Regions from separate parts of the Paenibacillus sp. 22594 genome, predicted to be linked through region 3. Evidence: predicted binding sites of a transcription regulator. Region 3 holds the regulator's gene; each other region holds the start of a gene.
What was found. Region 3 encodes Rex, which represses fermentation and respiration genes when NADH is low (regulators of the CRP and FNR family bind a similar motif). Its sites were predicted from a motif close to TTGTGAAATATTTCACAA; they were not measured.

Region 1 (6,088 bases), on a different contig from region 3:
TTCAATCCGCACGTGAAGGTATTATTGCGGTCGACGATCAAGCCCGGATCACCATGATCAATTTGGAAGCGGAACGGCTTCTTGGAACGGCTGGTATTATAGGCAACGCGATGACCCGCTATATCGCCGATTACTGGCCGGAGCTGCGCCTGGAGCAGGTGCTGGTCAGCGGTGAGGCGAGGCAGGATCAGGATTTGGAGCTGAATGGTATCTCCATCTTGGCCAATAGTGTTCCGATCCGGGTGAATGGCCAGATTGCGGGGGCCATTGCCACGTTCCGGGACAAGACCGAGCTTGCAGTACTGGCGGAACGGCTGTCCGGTATTTCCGTCTATGCGGATGCTCTCCGGGCAGGGGCGCATGAATATATGAATAAGCTCCATGTGATCATGGGAATGACCCATATGGGCCTGTACGATGAACTGCAGCAATATATTTCGGGGACCGTCAGCAACTACCAGAATGAGATTGGTTCGATCACCAGGCAGATCAAGGACCCGGTTATGGCCGGCTTTCTGCTGGGGAAGCTTAGCAGGGCCAGGGAAGCGGGGATTGAGCTGCTGCTGACAGAGGACAGCTACCTGCCGGAATCCGCAGATCCGCAAGTGATGCATGAACTGATTACCATCACCGGCAATTTGCTCGATAACGCCATGGAAGTACTCGAAGGCCACAGCGTTAGGGAAATTGAACTTGCTTTTGATTATGACCGGGGGCGCCTGATCTGCACAGTGAGTGACAGCGGACCGGGAATCCCTGAAGCGCTTCGGGAGCAGATCTTTGTGCAAGGATTCTCCACCAAGGGAGAACACAGGGGAATTGGACTCTATCTGGTCCGTAAAAGTGTGGAGAAGCTGCATGGCCAGCTCCAGATCATACCCGGTGTGGAGCTGGGAACTACATTTATGGCCGATGTGCCATACGCGGTAAAGGAGGATGAGCCAGATGACCATAAAAGTGCTGATCGTTGAAGATGATCCGATGGTAGCCAAGTTCAACCGCCACTATCTGGAGCAGGTTCAGGGCTTTGACTTCGCGGGCTGGGCTGCATCAGGTGATGAGGCCGTGCAGCTGCTTGAGGAGCTTAAGGTTGATCTCATTCTGCTGGATATCTACATGCCGCGTACCAGCGGGCTGCAGCTGTTGTCCGCCTTGCGGGAGCAGGGGAGTATGGCCGACATTATTGTCATTTCTGCAGCCAGTGATAATGCGAGCATCCGCAAGGCCCTTCAGCTGGGGGCCGTTGATTATTTGATCAAGCCATTTGAGTTCGCCCGTTTTCAGGCCGCGCTGTCCGCTTACCGCGAGGATTACGCTCTGATGAAGCATAAAGAGAACCTCAGTCAGGAGCAGCTGGATAAGCTTCTGCGTCATTCTCTCGGTACCGAGGAGGACAAGAGCTGCAAGCTGCCTAAGGGTCTTACCGAAGGTACGCTCGAGAGCATTTGGAGCATCATACATAAGCTGGAGCAACCAGTGTTTTCGACCGAGGATATCACGGCAGCGGCTCCGATTTCGCGGATCTCCGTCCGGAAATACCTGGCGTTTCTCACAGAGGCGGGTGTTCTGGAGATGGAGATCAGTTATGGAGCGGTGGGCAGACCGGTATATATGTATACCGTGGCCGCTGAGGGACATGAAATTATTGCAAAATATATATAAGCGGATGCTTCCCCTTATGCCTAGCTGTTTTTACATCAGTTTCATTTCCTTAGGACCAAGATCCTTTTAGCTACATATTTGATGGAGAGAATCGTCTTCCATAGTGGAAAAAGTATCACTAATTGAGCCCAGTTGGCTTATGGGGTGTCTTATGTGGGAAAAAGTACCACTAATTCTGCTGAGAACAACCGTATGGGATGATTATGCAGGAATTAGGTGTACAAAATCCCACTAAAACTATCTGTAGTAAAGATTCAGCCCATTTAGTTATACTTATTCCACTTTGCTTCAGCTTCTGAGGACTTTTATGGCGTTTGGCTACCTGAAACAATTATCTTTGAAGGATGGGATCGGGATCGGCTAAACATCCTTTATGGAAATGTAATGTGATTTTTATATAAGAAATTCGCTTACTTTAGTTACTTAACTATTTCTTTAATTACGTAAGCTTCCATGAACAGCCCCTTTACAGCTATGATAATTGTGAAAATATGCACAAGGGGGCAAGATTCAACATGAAAAAGAAATCAGCCGCTGCTCTTATTCTCATTCTTTCTGTCATGCTGGTGATCGCAGGATGCGGCAACAACGGCAACAGTAACAACGCTGAGAGCAAGAGTAAGAACACTGAGACCAAAAAAGAAACAGAAGCAGTTTCAGGGGCATCTGAAGCAAGCTATACACCGTACGATCAATTAAAAGATAAATACGATATCATCATTGTCGGAGCGGGTGGTGCCGGTATGTCGGCAGCGCTTGAGGCCAAAGCTAAAGGCCTGAATCCGGTTATTCTTGAAAAGATGCCGGTAGCGGGCGGCAATACGTCCAAATCCTCTTCCGGAATGAATGCTTCGCAGACGAAGTTCCAGAAAGAGCAAGGCATTGAAGACAGCAATGATTTATTTTATGAAGAGACCCTAAAGGGCGGTCATGATACCAATGACAAAGAGATGCTTCGTTTCTTCGTAGATAATTCCGCGAGTGCGATCGACTGGCTGGATTCCATTGGAATCCGTTTGAACAACATCACGATTACCGGCGGTATGAAGGAAAAGCGCACACACCGTCCTGAAGACGGTTCGGCAGTAGGGCAATATCTGGTCAAAGGTTTGGTGAAAAACGTACAAGAAAAAGGCATTCCACTATTCGTGAATGCTGATGTTAAGGAAATCACCGAAAAAGACGGCAAGGTTAATGGAGTCAAGGTCCTCTTTAACCAGGCAGATGAAAAAACAATAACAGGTTCTGCTGTTATTGTGACAACCGGCGGTTTTGGAGCCAATAAGGAAATGATTGCCGAGGTAAGACCTGATTTGAAAGGGTTGGTAACGACCAACCAGATTGGCAGCACCGGCGACGGCATTAAGATGATTGAGAAACTCGGCGGTACAACCGTCGATATGGATCAAATCCAGGTTCACCCGACAGTACAGCAGGAGAAATCCTATCTGATCGGGGAAGCCGTTCGCGGGGAAGGCGCTCTGCTCGTTTCCAGTGAAGGCAAACGGTTTGTTAATGAAATGGATACTCGGGATCATGTCACCGCAGCCATTAATACGCTTCCTGAGAAAGCTGCGATCCTTGTCTTTGATTCCGGTGTCAAATCCCGTGTCAAAGCGATTGAACAGTATGAGAAGATGGGATTTGTTCTAAAAGGGGATTCTATCGAAGCCTTGGCTAAAGAAATGGGTGTACCTGCAGAACAGCTGAAGACAACCGTAGATACATGGAACACTGCGGTAAAGAATAAAAAGGATGCCGAATTCGGCAGAACTACCGGTATGGATCACGACCTTTCCGGCGCGCCATTCTATGCGATCAAAATCGGCCCTGGGATCCACTACACCATGGGTGGTGTGAAGATTAATACAAACACAGAAGTGCTTAATAAAGAAGGCCAACCTATCGCAGGTCTGTACGCGGCTGGTGAAGTGACTGGCGGTCTGCACGGTCAAAACCGGATCGGCGGCAACTCTGTAGCAGAAATTATTATTTTCGGCCGTCAAGCGGGAATCAAGTCGGCTGAATTCGTACAAGCACAATAGCAGATCAGCTTTACCTAAAGGGTCGTCCCGGAAGCCACGAAATTGGCTGCCTGGGACGGCCTTTTTGGTGAGCTGGATTATGGGTGGACGCCCTGCGGACAGAACGCAAGGAACAGCCCCTTATGATACCGGAGAAGGTTTGGTTGTCCGGGTGAGTGAAAATAGTTCAAGCTCCGGCCGGGCTGTTCCTGCCAGGATGTCGGACAGCAGTTCTGCAGCAATCATACTGTAGACCGTTCCATTACCCCCGTATCCTTCAATGAAGTAACAATGGGGATACTCGGGATGAGGACCTATAAAAGGCAGCCCGTCCCGGGAGGTCCCGAATACACCGCCCCATGAGAACTCCGCTTCTACTCCTTTGATCTCCGGAAAGAGAGCTTCAAGCTCTTCAAGCAGCCTCTGGCTCTGGGAAAGCACTCTGTTTTCCCTCTCCAGGGGACCCGTTAACTTTTCGTCCCTGCCTCCTGCAATGATGCGTCCATCAATAGTCGTGCGGAAATACAAATAAGGCCGGGCCGTTTCCCAGATCATGCTCTGTTCATGCCATTCGGGAAATTTCTTCAAGGGCGGGGTCATGATCGCATACGTGTTAATCAGCTCTGCTCCCCGGTCTTTTTTCATCTCCTGAGTTTCATAACCCATCGCAAAAATTACTTTTTTGGCGGAAATCCGGCCATGCTCTGTGTAGCAGGTGACCCCGTCTGTGCCGAACTCCAAATGGCGGGCCTTCGTATGTTCGTATACCCGGACACCACTTGCGTGGGCCTTATGGATCAGACTGTGAAGCATACGGAATGGATTGGTTTCTGCATCCCCTCTGGAGTAGAGTGCCGCAGGCTTGGAGAAGGAGTAATGTGCCTTAATTTTGTCTTCCTCCCAGAATTCCGCGTTGAAACCATGTGCCGCAAGATTTTCATACTCCAGCCTTATTTGAGCAACATCCTCCGGGAAGCTGGCATATAACAGGCTGCTTCTGGGAATAATGTGCGGATCAATATCCAACTTGCCCGGCAGCTCCAGGATCTTCCCGATAGCTTCACGGCATAATTTGTAGAATAATAAGCCTTCCTCTGCTCCAAAAGTATTCATGCAGGAGGTAAGCGATTTGTCATTTGCCACCTGCAGCAAGCCTGTGTTGGCGTGTGTGCTGCCTTGACCCACTGCCCTTTTATCAATCAATACGGTACTCGCTCCGCTGCTGGACAAACGGTATGAAGCCATTGCCCCTCCCATACCCCCGCCTACGATCAGACAATCGCATGTGATATCCCCATCCAGCACAGGATATACAGGAAAATGGGGCAAGGTTCTCTCCCAGGGCGTCTTCCCGCTGAGTAATTTCATCTGTTGATCTCCCCTTTATGAGATTCCGATAAGGTATTATTGGTCGCTGTACAGGCTCTCATACATCATTGCGGTCTTCTTTACATGTAGGGAGCTGTGCTTTTTGGCACATATTTAGCTTCTATCCGCAGCATACTAATACGGCTTGAACCATATAGAAGGAGGGACACAAGAACATGCAATCTACGCAAATGCAGGCACTTAGCGGAAAAGAACTGGAATATATTGCGGACTCCATCTCCAATGAAGATCTGCTGATCAAGCAGCTGGCTGCAACCGCCGGCAGTACTCAGAACTCGACGGTGAACCAGATTTGCAACCAGCAAATCCAGAGCCATACCCACCATATGGGAATGCTCATTCAGCTTCTGCAGCAGCACCAGCAATATGCCCCCTCACAACCGCAGCAATAAGTGCTTTTAAGCATGAAATCTAAAATTATTTCAAGGAGGTTATTAAGTGTACGCACAAAACGGAGCTCAATTTATGGCGGATGAAGATCTGTTAACTATGATTCTGGATGACCTGAAACGGACCGTACGCGAATATACGACAGCGGCTACAGAATCGAATTGTCAAACCGTGCGCCGGGTCTTCAATGACCTGACCATGGATACACTGCGTATTCAAGGGGATTTGTATAACCAGATGTCTCAGATGGGATTCTATCAAGCACCGGACAAAGCCCTTCGCCAAGCCGTGGACAAGCAGATCCAAAGCGCACAGCAGATCCAGCAAAAAAGCCAGCATTTTGTACAGCAAAAATTAAATGGGACTAGCGATTACAGACAGGCACCTAATGTATCGCAGCATCAGCCTAACGTGCAAAGTTCCTACTATATGTAACCCGGCTACCCCCTACCCGACGCAGCAGAGCGATCTCTTTCCTGCATCCCGGGGAGAAGAAGCTTCTCCAGATCATGCAATCCGTTAACCCCGCTCCTGCGGGGTTATTTTGTTTGCAGAAGTGCCATTTTCATGTCATATTAGTATTAAACTCTTTTCGCAGGAGGGAAGGCATGAAGGAAATGAAT
Region 2 (6,088 bases), on a different contig from region 3:
TCTTAAACGTGCACAATTTTTCATAACCTGTAAGGGAAAAATGCTGGAGGGGTTAAAGGTGGGCGAGCATACCCTGCTCCGCTCACTCATGTCCGGCCAGGAGCTTGCCAGGATCGAGCCGCCACAGTACGAACAGCTCACTCTGTTCGACGATTCCTATCTGGCAGCCTTACCGGCAGCGGGAGCTGCAGCCCCGACAGCAGGAGCGACAGTGCCTAAGGGAGGGGAATGGCCCTGATGTTTAAGGCAGCCGCTTTGGCCTATACCTACGACGGCAGCTTTGAAGGCCTGCTATGCTGTGTGTTCGAGAGCTATCAATGGAAGGAAACCCCGCTCGCTATACATTCGGATGAAGAAGAACAAGGCCTGCTGCTGGAATCGAAATGGATTGACACAGACAGCAGCAGAGCAGAACGGGTGCTAAAGTCGATCCCGCTCCGCATCTGCACCGAGGCAGAGGAGTGGGTTCGTCTTGGCTTTTGGTCATGCGCGCCGGAGAAGGAGATGCTGCTGCTGAATTTTCTGTACCTGGGCTTCACCCATGGCCGCAAGGTAATGGACATGCTTGCTGATGATACGGTGAACGCCCTGCAGAAGGCGGTTCAGCAGCTCCAGCGGGAAGCTCACCTGTATCTGGGGTTTGTGCGTTTTTCCGTATACGGCCCGGTTATGGCGGCGGTCATTGAGCCCAAAGGCTTCGTGCTGCCCGTTATTCAGGATCATTTCTGTGACCGGTTCCACGGCGAGAGCTTCATGATCTACGACAAAACCCACCGCATGGCCCTTATCCACCAGCCTGGACAGCAAGCCATTATTCCGCTCGATGAATGGGTACCGCCTGCACCGGATGCAGCTGAGGAAGAATACCGCCGCCTGTGGCAAGGATTCTACAACGCCATCGGCATCCGTGAGCGCAAGAACGACAGCCTGCGCTCCTCGCTGATGCCCAAGCGGTACTGGAAGCACCTCACAGAGATGAATAGCGGCAGCACTGGCATGGCCGAGAGCAAGCCGAAGCTTGAAGAGGGCTCACCCCTATTGGAACATGGGAAGTCGAAATTCAAAAGCTGATTTTGAACAGCAATCCACATCACAAAAAGGGATGCCCCTCAGCCATTTTCATGACCTTCAGGACATCCCCTATATCAGTACTTATGCTTTTAGTTCAAAGCCTTCCATACCCAGTTCTCTACTTCCGGCAGGTCGATACCTTCTTCACGGATATATTGGTTATGCTTCTTGACCATAGCATCCATTTCGTCCGCGATAGCCTGATATTTACCAGCATTCGGCAAGCTCAGTACAGCTTCCTTCGTCAGGTCGAAACGGTCCATCTGATTCAGTACGCGCATATCAAATGGTGTGGTAATGTCGCCGTTTTCCCGGTAGCCATGTACATGCAGGTTATGGTTATGGCGGTCGAAGAACAGATCTTTGATCAGACCTTCATAGCCATGGAATGCGAAAATGACCGGTTTGTCTTTTGTGAAAAATTGATCAAACTCAGCGTCAGATAAACCACGAGGGTCCAGCTTCTGACTTCTCAGCTTCAGCAGATCCACTACGTTGATATAGCGGATTTTCAGATCAGGCAATTTCTCATGCAGGATGGAGATGGCAGCCAAGCTCTCCATAGTAGGCTCTGTACCGGACGAAGCAATAACCACATCTGGCTCTCCACCCTTGTCCGTGCTTGCCCAGTCAATGATTTTGAGTCCTTTATCCACCAATTCCTGCGCCTCATCAGCCGAGAACCATTGCGGACGCGGATGTTTGGACGACACAATCAGGTTGATCTTCTGACGGTCATTCAAGATGGTGTCAAAAACAGCCAGCAAGGAGTTGGCATCAGCCGGCAAATATTCACGGATAAATTCCGGTTTCTTGTCTGCCAAGTGACCGAGCAATCCTGGATCCTGGTGAGTGTAACCATTATGGTCCTGCTGGAACACTGTTGAGGTTGCAATGACATTTAAGGACGGAATATCTGTACGCCAGCTTTGATCTGTCGCTTTGCGCAGCCATTTGAAGTGCTGGGTGATCATCGAGTCTACTACACGCAGGAAAGCTTCATAGCTTGCGAAGAATCCGTGACGTCCAGTTAATACGTAACCTTCCAGGAATCCTTCTGCCTGATGCTCGGACAACTGCGAATCGATTACACGGCCATATGGCGCCAGGAATTCATCTTGCGGTTCTTTGATGGAATCCATCCATTGGCGTTTGGTCACTTCGAATACAGGACCCAGGCGGTTCGACATGGTTTCATCCGGTCCAAAAATTCTGAAGTTGCGGTTCTCTTCATTGAGTGTAACCACTTCCTTCAGATATTTGCCCAGTACGGCCATATCTTGTGCAATCACTTGACCCGGAACGGAATTATCCAGCGTATAGTTGCGGAAATTCGGCTTGTGCAGGTCTTTGATCAGTTTGCCGGCGTTAGTTACAGGGTTCATCCCCATACGTCTGTCGCCAGTAGGCAGGATTTCAGCGAGGTCCGCGTTCAAACGGCCATTTTCGTCGAACAATTCTTCAGGTCTATAGCTGTTCAGCCATTCAAGCAATGCCGGAGCATGCTTCATGTTCTTTTGATCCACTGGAATCGGAACCTGGTGGGCACGGAAAGAACCTTCGTTCGGCACTTTATCCCATTCTTTAGGACCGGTCCAGCCTTTAGGAGTACGGAACACAAGCATCGGCCATACAGGACGGGTGGTGTCATTGTTCTCACGTGCATTCTTTTGAATCGCTTCAATCTTCTCAATAATAGTATCCAGAACCTTCGCCATTTCCGGATGCATCAGATCTGGATTTTCACCTTCTACAAAGAACGGTTCCCAGCCCATGCCTGCAAAATAATTGGTTAACTCCTCTTTGGACATACGGGACAGAATGGTTGGGTTACTGATCTTGAAGCCGTTCAAGTGTAGAATCGGCAGGACCGCACCATCTGTAATCGGATTGATGAACCGGTTGGAGAGCCAGGAAGCAGCCAGTGGTCCGGTTTCAGCCTCACCATCGCCTACAACCACTGCAGAGATCAGATCCGGGTAATCCAGAATGGCACCCACGCTGTGGGACAGGGAGTAACCAAGTTCTCCGCCTTCATGAATCGATCCTGGAGTTTCAGGAGCCGCATGTGAAGCCACACCGCCAGGGAACGAGAACTGTTTGAACAATTTTTTTAGTCCAGGAATATCCTGTGTAATTTTTGGGTAGATCTCTGTGTAGCTTCCATCCAGATAAGAGTTGGATACCATAACCTGGCCGCCATGGCCTGGACCCTCAACGTAGAACATATTCAAATCATATTTGGTAATGACACGGTTCAGATGCGCATAAATAAAGTTCTGGCCGGGGATCGTACCCCAGTGTCCGATAGGCTTAACTTTGACATCTGCATCCTTCAAAGGTTCTCTTAACAACGGGTTATCCTTCAAATATAGCTGTCCTACCGATATATAGTTGGTTGCACGCCAGTAGGCATCGAGCTTTGCTAAGTACGTTTTAGATGAATAATCCACGGGTAAAGTTGACAATCCCATTTCAATCCACTCCCATTCTGTTTTTCTATTTCCTGAACATAATTATTTCTACAATTACATCATACCGCCGCGTAGATAAAATTCAATCATTTTAACAATTGATACGGTCCAATTTTGTGAAATTTTGAACATAGTATGAATAACAGAGCAAATCACTTACAAAAAAATCTTTATTTTTATAAATATGTAACTATTTGTATCATTGCATGCATGCCTAAAAATACAAAAAAAGACCAGGGAATATTCCCCGGCCTGATCATAAGAACGTTATTGAACAGATACAAACGTGTTGAATTTTAGATATTTGTAGTGGAACCGCATATGAGAGAACTCGAAGGGAGTGCCATTATCCAGGAAGAAAATCCCCTCCATAATCCCCACAGGCTCATTCTCCTGCAGATGGAGCAGTTCTTGGTCATTAGCGCCCGAAGGCTCAGCAAAAATAGACAAAAACGACTTGGTTACCGCCAGATTCCGCGACTCCTCCAGGTAATGAAAGATCGATCCTTCGATAATCGTCTGGTCCAGATTCTGGACAATTTTGATCGGAATGTAGCCCGTCTCAATCATGAACGGCTCGTCATCGAATAAGCGAAGGCGCACGATTTTGTATACAAAATCATGGGGCTGCAAGAACAAATCGCGCTGCAGCTCTTCCGTAGGCCGGATCACCTCGAAATCCAGTACTTTCACCTTAGGTTTTTTGCCATGCATCTGAAAGTTGTCGGTGACCCCCAGATTGGAGCCCTCGTAATTAAAGATCGATTCATTTTTTATGTATAACGGGTTGATAAAGGTGCCTGAACCCCGTTTTTTGAAAATAATTCCCGAGTTCTCCATCTTCATCAGTGCGCGTTTGATGGAACTGCGGCTTACCTGATAGGTTTCGCTAAGACTGCGCTCATCCGGTAGTCTCATATCGGCAAACTGTCCCGCAAAAATCTTCATTTTGAGGTCGTCAATAATTTGCTTATAGACAAATTGGGTCATGGGGTACTCCTTCTTCAGAACTGTAAAGAGCTAAATTTTCAATATTAAATATATCATAATTAGGGCAGGGTTCATACCGAATGGATGAAATAGAACAATTTCACACAAAAGCACCTAAAAACCCGTTCGAAATTGTAAAGTTATGTTCCATATACTCCGTTATTTTGTTACTTCTGAGCCTTTTTCCATTCTGCTATTCTTGAAGAGCGGGAAGATAAAGTTCATAAGGGAGGTTGTTTCTTTTGAAAAAGAAGAGCTGGGTCAACGGGATTACATCACTTGTTCTTGCCATGGGGCTGCTTGCGGGATGTTCGGGTAACGACAATAGCAACTCATCTGCATCTAATAATGAAAGCGCTGGCAACTCATCCGGTAAACCGGTTACCCTGAAAATGTGGGGAGGGGTGCCGCCGGAGTCGGGTCCGCAAGAGGTCATCGATACATGGAACAAAGCACACCCCGATATTCAGGTGGAGTATGTGCGCTTCGTGAATGATGATGACGGAAATCTCAAACTCGACACGGCTATGATTACCGGGCAGGATGTAGATTTATTCGTGAACTATACGATCTCCCATGCAGCCAAACGCGTAGAATCAAATCTGTCCCTCGACCTCAGCCGATTTACGGATTACAACATTGATGAGAAAATGGGCAAAGACGCGGAAAGCTGGAAGATCGACGGTAAATATTACGGTGTTCCTACGACCAAAAGCTCATACTTCATTGCACTGAACAAAGATGCCCTGGATGCTGCCCATTTGCCGGTACCCAAGAACTGGACCTGGGATGAGCTGCGTGTATATGCGAAGAAGCTTAAGACTGGAAACAACTACGGGTTCATTCAAAATATGGAGCCCTATGTTGATCCGATAGACTCTGTGCTGTCACAAGAAGGATATACCAAAGCAGACGGCACATCCAATCTGGACCATCCGCTCATCAAAAAATGGCTGGAAACACTGAATGCGATGATGCAGGAGGATAAGACCACCCCTCCTCTGGGCGAACAATTGACTTCTAAAATGCCGGTTGAACAGGTTTTCCTGAGCGGAGAAGTCCCTATGCTCAATATCGGGGCATGGCTGCTGCGCAGCTCGAACAATTTCACGGATTTCCCCCGTGACTTTAAGATCGCTTTTGCCCAGGTCCCAAGGCTAGCAGAAAACGCTGACAGTTATATGACCCGCGGCGGTCTCGGAGACTACATCTCCATTAACGCCAAGTCCAAAAATCAGGAAGCAGCCTGGGAATTTCTGAAATGGTATTCGGATGGCGGGATGGCGCCCATGGCCGCCGGAGGAAGATTGCCCGCCTCCAAGGATGCTAATCAGGACGATGCCCTGAACAATCTCCTTGGTGAGCATCGGGATACCTATGACCTCGATTCTCTGATGTATGTAATGTTCGATGACAAGACCCCAACTTATGTGCGCAGTCTGCCGCAGGAAGTGATGGATCTGCGCTCCCAGGAATACGAGAAATATTTCCTCGGTTCACAGTCCATTGATCAGACCATCAACGCCATGGTGACCAGACATAATGAGTTTTTG
Region 3 (6,088 bases):
AAATAGCGTGTCTAGTGCTCTTCCGAGACTGGCATGCTCTTAAGCATGCCTTAATACAAGTAGTAGTATATCATAGGTGTATATACGAATTCGAAGAAAAATGTGAATATATTTAAAATTTTCAGTACTAATTTTTGGGCATAATGACAGGTCTTTTCCCCTTATATCGACAGCAAAGACCGCAACGTTTAGCGCTGCGGTCTTTTATATGTCCATGTATATTGTCTAATTATACGTCTATCCACATGCAAACCTTTCTCATATGTATATACTGACTGATATATCTATTCTCTTCATTCTACGGTCAACTGATTAAATTCCGGTGACACAAGCATAACATTCTTCACATACAAACAAGCGGGCAGACAGAATACTGTCCACCCGCTATATCTTTTCCACTCTACTAACGGCACTTAACGGCTGGGTAAGCTGTAGCCGTCTCCAATCGCGCTGCCATCCGAAAAACGGTAAAACTTGTAATAATACCGGCCTTCCAGCTTGTAAAATAGCTGCCAGGCATATTCTCCGTTATACACCCCGGGCAGAAGCCGTTCAATGCTGCTTCCTGGAAGGTCCGATGCTATGATAGACCGGATCTTCTGCTCAGACATACCCTTGGACACCTCTTCCACATACACATCGTTGTCTCCTCCGGCAGGCTTGCCGTCCAGCGTAAAGCGTACCCACACCATAAGGTCCGTTCCAGCTGCATTACGTCCTGTAAGCACCCAGTATATCGAATTTTCGTCCCAGACGGACTTCTGTGCTTTGGTTACCTTAGTCAGTCCTGCCCTTGCTTCAGCAACCTCTCGGGCTGCACTGCGTTCGTTCCACTGGTCTTTCATCACGTAAGCATAGAACTGGCTTAGTCCGAACAGAAGGAGCAGAACCAGGAGTATCCCCAGCAGAAGCCATTTTCTTCTTTTCTTCAAAGTGCAGCTCCCTTTCCTCTGGATGCTTCATAGATCCTGTTCTTTTACCGTTTCAGCAGGCCCTCAAAGGTTTCCTGCGCCTTGCGGCGGATTCGTTCCTCATCTAAAGTCAGGCACTGTCCATGCTTCACAACCTGCTTGCCATCCACCCATACATGCTCAACATCCTTCGCACTCGCTGAATACACGGCATGGGAGAGCAGATCCGTATGCGGCAGGAAGTGCGGCTGGTCGATATCCAGGGCAATGAAATCAGCCTTCATGCCCGGAGCTAAACGTCCTGTGTTCTCGAGGAAAATCGACTGTGCGCCGTATTCGGTCGCCATCAGCAATGCTTCCGGTGCCGGTACAGCTGTTGGATCTCCGCTCACACCTTTGTGGATCAGAGCAGCCAGGCGCATCTCCTCGAACATATCCAGATTGTTATTGCTTGCCGCACCGTCAGTGCCCAGCGATACCTTGACTCCCGCACGCAGCAGCTCCGGTACCCGTGCTACTCCGCTTGCGAGCTTCAAGTTACTCCCAGGATTATGGGATACCCCTACGTTGTAACGTGCTAGAATCTCTATTTCTTCATCATTCAAATGAACCCCGTGAGCCACGAGGGCCGGGCGCGTGAACATCCCCAGCTTCTCCAGATGCGCTACCGGACGCAGGCCGTAATCAGCAGCATTCTGTTCGACCTCCCGCCGGGTTTCGGACATGTGTGTGTGCATAGGCAGGTTCAGATCATGGGCAGCCTGTACAAATTTCACGAAAAATTCAGGAGGACAAGTGTAAGGGGCATGCGGGGAAATCATCGTTGTGATTCTTCCATCCGCCTTTCCATTCCAATTCCGGGCAAAGGCTATCGCTTCCGCCAGCTTATGGTTCTGCACATCCTCCGGACAGAAGCCGATAACCCCGCGCATAAGCACGGCACGCATTCCCGACTGCTCAGAAACCTCAGCAACCCTGTCCATATGGTCATACATATCCAGGAAGGTGGTTGTGCCGCCCTTCAGCATTTCCAGCACAGACAAAGAGGTTCCCCAGTAGACATCATCTCCGGTGAATTTTTCTTCCATGGGCCACATCTTCTCCTGCAGCCAGTTCTGAAGGACCATGTCATCCCCATATCCACGGAGCAGAGACATGGCTGTGTGGCCATGGGTGTTGACCAGTCCCGGCATGAACAGCAGACGGCTGCCGTCAACGGTCTGTGTCCCTTCTTCAATGACAGGTTTGACTTCTCCTATGTATGTGATGAGATCATTTTCTATAGTCATATAGCCGCTTAGAACCGGATTTTCCGTACCCGGCACCAGAAATCGCCCATTTACAATTACAGTCTTATTGCTGCTCATTTACCACTTCGTCCTTTCCATCATGCAAATAATAGGCCAGACTCTGCAAATCGGTAGTAAAATCAGCGGCGTGAATCCGGATGTTGGACGGCGTCTTCAAAATCACCGGTGCAAAGTTAAGGATCGCCTCAATGCCTGAATCCACCAGAATATCTGCAACATTCTGTGCTTCACTATCCGGTACAGTGATAATACCGATGCGGATGCCCTGCTCGCGGATCGTGCTTCCTAGCTCTTCCATGGGCTGTACAATTAGTGAGTTGATTTTCTGGCCGACCTTGGGAGCATAGGAATCAAATACAGCAGTGATTTTCATCGTGTCCTTCAAGTAAGCATTGTAATTAGACAGGGCGTGGCCGAGATTACCTGCACCCACCAATGCCACGTTGATCTGCTGGTCAAGCTTCAGGATATGACGGATTTTCTCAATCAGATATGACACATCATATCCAATACCTTTTCTGCCGAAATCCCCGAAATAGGCTAAATCCTTGCGGATTTGCGCCGGATTCAGATCCAGCTTTTGTCCCAGTTCTTGGGAAGACACGGTGGAGATTTCACGCTTCAGGAGATCATTCAGGAAGCGCAGGTACACTGGAAGTCTGCGTACCACGGCCTCCGATATTTTATCCGATTTCATATTTTCTCCTCCTAAAAGTTTTATGAGCAATGCATCATAGTATTACTTCGTACAAAACTCACTTCGTAAGCATATGCCAAGTTTAGTGAGCATAAGTACAATCCATTCCCTGGCGCCTCAGCACGAACCAGACACCAGGAGAACGGAACTTCGTTGATCCTTGATTATATTTGAAATGATTGCAGGTTAAGATACGCTTCCGTCTTCAAGCCATTCCGCAATTCGCGGAACCATCTGATCCGTCAGCATATGCTCCATTTTGGGTCCAGGCAGAGAGTACAGGAAGTACTTACCATAATAAGATTCAATAACCCTGGTATCATATACTATAACAATACCCCGGTCTTGAGCAGTACGTACCAGCCGGCCGAAACCTTGCTTGAAACGGATAACCGCCTGGGGCACCGACAGCTTCATAAACGGGTTCTTTTTCTGTGCCTGAAGCAGCTCGGCCTTGGCCTCCGCAAGCGGATGGTTCGGCGGCTGAAAAGGCAGTCTGACAATGGCCAGACAGGTCAAAGCCTCACCGGGAATATCCACACCTTCCCAGAAGCTGCTTGTCCCGAGCAGCACAGAGGCCGCGCTGTCCTGAAAACGCCGGATCAGCTTACTCCTGCTACCGCCTTCCACTCCCTGCCCCAGTACAGTAATGTCCTCAGAGACGAGTGCCTCCTTCAGAGGATCATAGACCTGGCGCAGCATTTTATAGGAGGTGAAGAGCACAAGCATCCGGCCCCGAGTCGCCACAGCGGCCTCCGCCAATGAATGTACCAGCTTATCGACAAAACGGGCATCGCCCACACTGCCTTTGACACTGGGAAAATCACGCGGTATGACCAGAAGTGCCTGTTCACGGTACTTAAACGGAGATGGGAGCAGTGCTGTCATCAGCCGTCCTTGTTCTGCGGACTCGCCTAGTCCCAGATTGTCAATCATAAATTGAAAGGACTTATCTACGGACAAAGTCGCTGAGGTAAGGACTATGCTTTTCTTTTTATCAAAAAAGAGCTCTTTGAGCTGGGCACTGACATCGACCGGAACGGCATACAGCTGCAGCGACTTCCCGCGATAGTTGCCGCTGCCTTCCATCCAGTAGACGATATTCTCGTCGTTCAGGTTCATGAAGAACCGCACTTGCTCACGGATGGAGGCCAAATCCTTGAATAACCCGCCGATATCCGTCACCAGACTATCCGAAGACGATTGGCTCTCCGATTCGCGCATTTCACTGAGCATCTTGTCGCCCTTGCGAATAATATCACTTAGACTAAGATGAAGTGTGTTCTCAAGCGCAGCTAGTTCTTCCCAATCCCTGGGCCTGTTGCCCGGCAGAAGTCGGGTAACCAGTTGTCCGGCTTCTCCGGCAGCGGCGTCACTGCGTTCCGGCAGCAGGGCAAACAGCTTGTCACTTAGCGTGTCCCACGATTCCTTAACCGTAAGCAGATCCGGGTAGATCCTGTCGATCACACCGCTCCATTCTGCCGCCTGCTCACTGCCTGATGACTGCAGCGTTTGACGCAGAGCCGGGAGCTGGCCGCTCCGGCTGTCTTTATAGAGACGCGTAAGCGTATGGGCAACGGTGAAATATTTCATCTGCATGCCCAGGTGCTTGCCTGCAATATCCTCCAAATGATGGGCCTCGTCAATGACGAGGTGCTCATAAGCCGGAAGTAGCTGATGCCCAGCCTTGACGTCCGCGAACAACTTGGAATGATTGGTCACTACGACATCCGCTATCCCGGCTTCGTGCTTAGCCCGGTGATAATAACATTTGCGGAACCAGGGGCAGGAACGTCCTAGGCATGAATCCGTATCACTGGCCACGGTCTCCCAGAAATCACCGCCGCGGCCGTTCAGATTCAGTTCCTCATCATCACCTGACTGGGTCTGGGTCAGCCATACAATCATTTGTGCCGCAGTAAGCGCTTCTTCCCGCGGACTTGTAAAGTCCTTTTTGTTTATTTTATGTTCAAACTTCCGCAGACACAAATAGTGCCCTCTCCCCTTGAAGATTGCAGCCTTAAACGGGAACGGCACGACACTCGTCAACAGAGGGATGTCGCGCTCACGCAGCTGGTCTTGAAGGTTGATGGTATGTGTGCTCACCATTACCTTCTGGTCTGAGCGTACACTGTGGTAAATGGCCGGAAGCAGATAACCCAGCGACTTGCCGGTACCCGTTCCCGCCTCGATCAAGAGATGCTTGTCACCCTCAAGTGCCGCCATGACCTCGTGAATCATTATCTCCTGGGCTTCACGGCTCTCGTATTGGGGCAAAGTCTCCTTCAGCCGCTGGGTCACCTCTTCCATATATTCCTTAAAGGTAATATTCTGCAGAGGATTGCCAGTTCCCTCCTCACGGGGGGGGGAAAGCTCCGACCAATCCCCGACAGCCAGCGCAAGCTGACGGTAAAAGGTTAGCTCCCCTTCAGGCTGGAAGGTTTCCATTTCACGTTCACGCAGCAGCCCGTCGAAATACCAGGCCAGATCACTGTCCTCGTCCGCAAACAGCTCATTCAGCCGCTGGATGGTCAGCAAAGGCAGGCTGTACAGTTCCTCCAGGCATTTCAACAGCACGAGAGCGGTGGCGAGAGCGTCGCTGTCCGCCTGGTGCGGACGGTCATGCGTCAGGCTAAAATAGGTACTTACCGCTCCAAGCTGGTACGTGGTCAATGACGGAAAGCATATTTTGAGAAAATCAATCGTATCCAGAATCCGGCCCTGGAACGGCAAATAGCCGCACCGGTCGAGCGCATTCTGCAGAAAATGAAAATCAAAAGCCACATTGTGTCCAACCAGAACGACATCATCGAGCATGGGGACAAGCTCCATCATCATTTCATCCAGTTCAGGTGCATCTTGCACATCACTGTCTGTAATACCGGTCAATCCTGTTATAAACGGGGGGATCGGTGTTCCGGGCTTAACGTAGGAACCGTACACCCGGGAAATAGACCGGTCTTCTTCTATAATGGCAAGGCCAACCTGGATGATCTCACCCACGGATTGGGTTCCCGTAGTTTCAAAATCAAGCACGGCAAATTTCATTATAAGTTCTATTCCCTTTCACTTGAGACTCCTTATCAGCATAACAGAAGTTACGAAAAAAGGCGATGCACCCCCTTGGTTAGCGGGATGCATCGCTTAAATGGAGGAATAAGGGTTATAAA

Region 1: ACTJKB_RS06440 (flavocytochrome c) is a predicted target of Rex. The motif match lies at 2,144-2,161, and genes of this name have one in related genera.
Region 2: ACTJKB_RS22475 (phosphoketolase family protein) is a predicted target of Rex. The motif match lies at 3,660-3,677, and genes of this name have one in related genera.

Annotation. Positions count from the first base shown of each region.
Region 1 covers NZ_JBQENA010000001.1:1,421,129-1,427,216, reverse strand. The annotation lists gene dcuS (DcuS/MalK family sensor histidine kinase) at 1-971, shown strand, start outside; gene ACTJKB_RS06445 (response regulator) at 946-1,662, shown strand; gene ACTJKB_RS06440 (flavocytochrome c) at 2,178-3,707, shown strand; gene ACTJKB_RS06435 (NAD(P)/FAD-dependent oxidoreductase) at 3,828-5,054, opposite strand; gene ACTJKB_RS06430 (hypothetical protein) at 5,231-5,467, shown strand; gene ACTJKB_RS06425 (spore coat protein) at 5,514-5,900, shown strand; gene ACTJKB_RS06420 (Lrp/AsnC family transcriptional regulator) at 6,074-6,088, shown strand, end outside.
Region 2 covers NZ_JBQENA010000007.1:323,886-329,973, forward strand. The annotation lists gene ACTJKB_RS22465 (putative DNA modification/repair radical SAM protein) at 1-238, shown strand, start outside; gene ACTJKB_RS22470 (TIGR03915 family putative DNA repair protein) at 238-1,071, shown strand; gene ACTJKB_RS22475 (phosphoketolase family protein) at 1,161-3,545, opposite strand; gene ACTJKB_RS22480 (GntR family transcriptional regulator) at 3,813-4,535, opposite strand; gene ACTJKB_RS22485 (ABC transporter substrate-binding protein) at 4,778-6,088, shown strand, end outside.
Region 3 covers NZ_JBQENA010000002.1:753,605-759,692, reverse strand. The annotation lists gene ACTJKB_RS10245 (cell wall elongation regulator TseB-like domain-containing protein) at 414-932, opposite strand; gene ACTJKB_RS10240 (amidohydrolase) at 977-2,278, opposite strand; gene ACTJKB_RS10235 (redox-sensing transcriptional repressor Rex) at 2,265-2,918, opposite strand; gene dinG (ATP-dependent DNA helicase DinG) at 3,105-5,966, opposite strand; gene ACTJKB_RS10225 (tetratricopeptide repeat protein) at 6,082-6,088, opposite strand, start outside.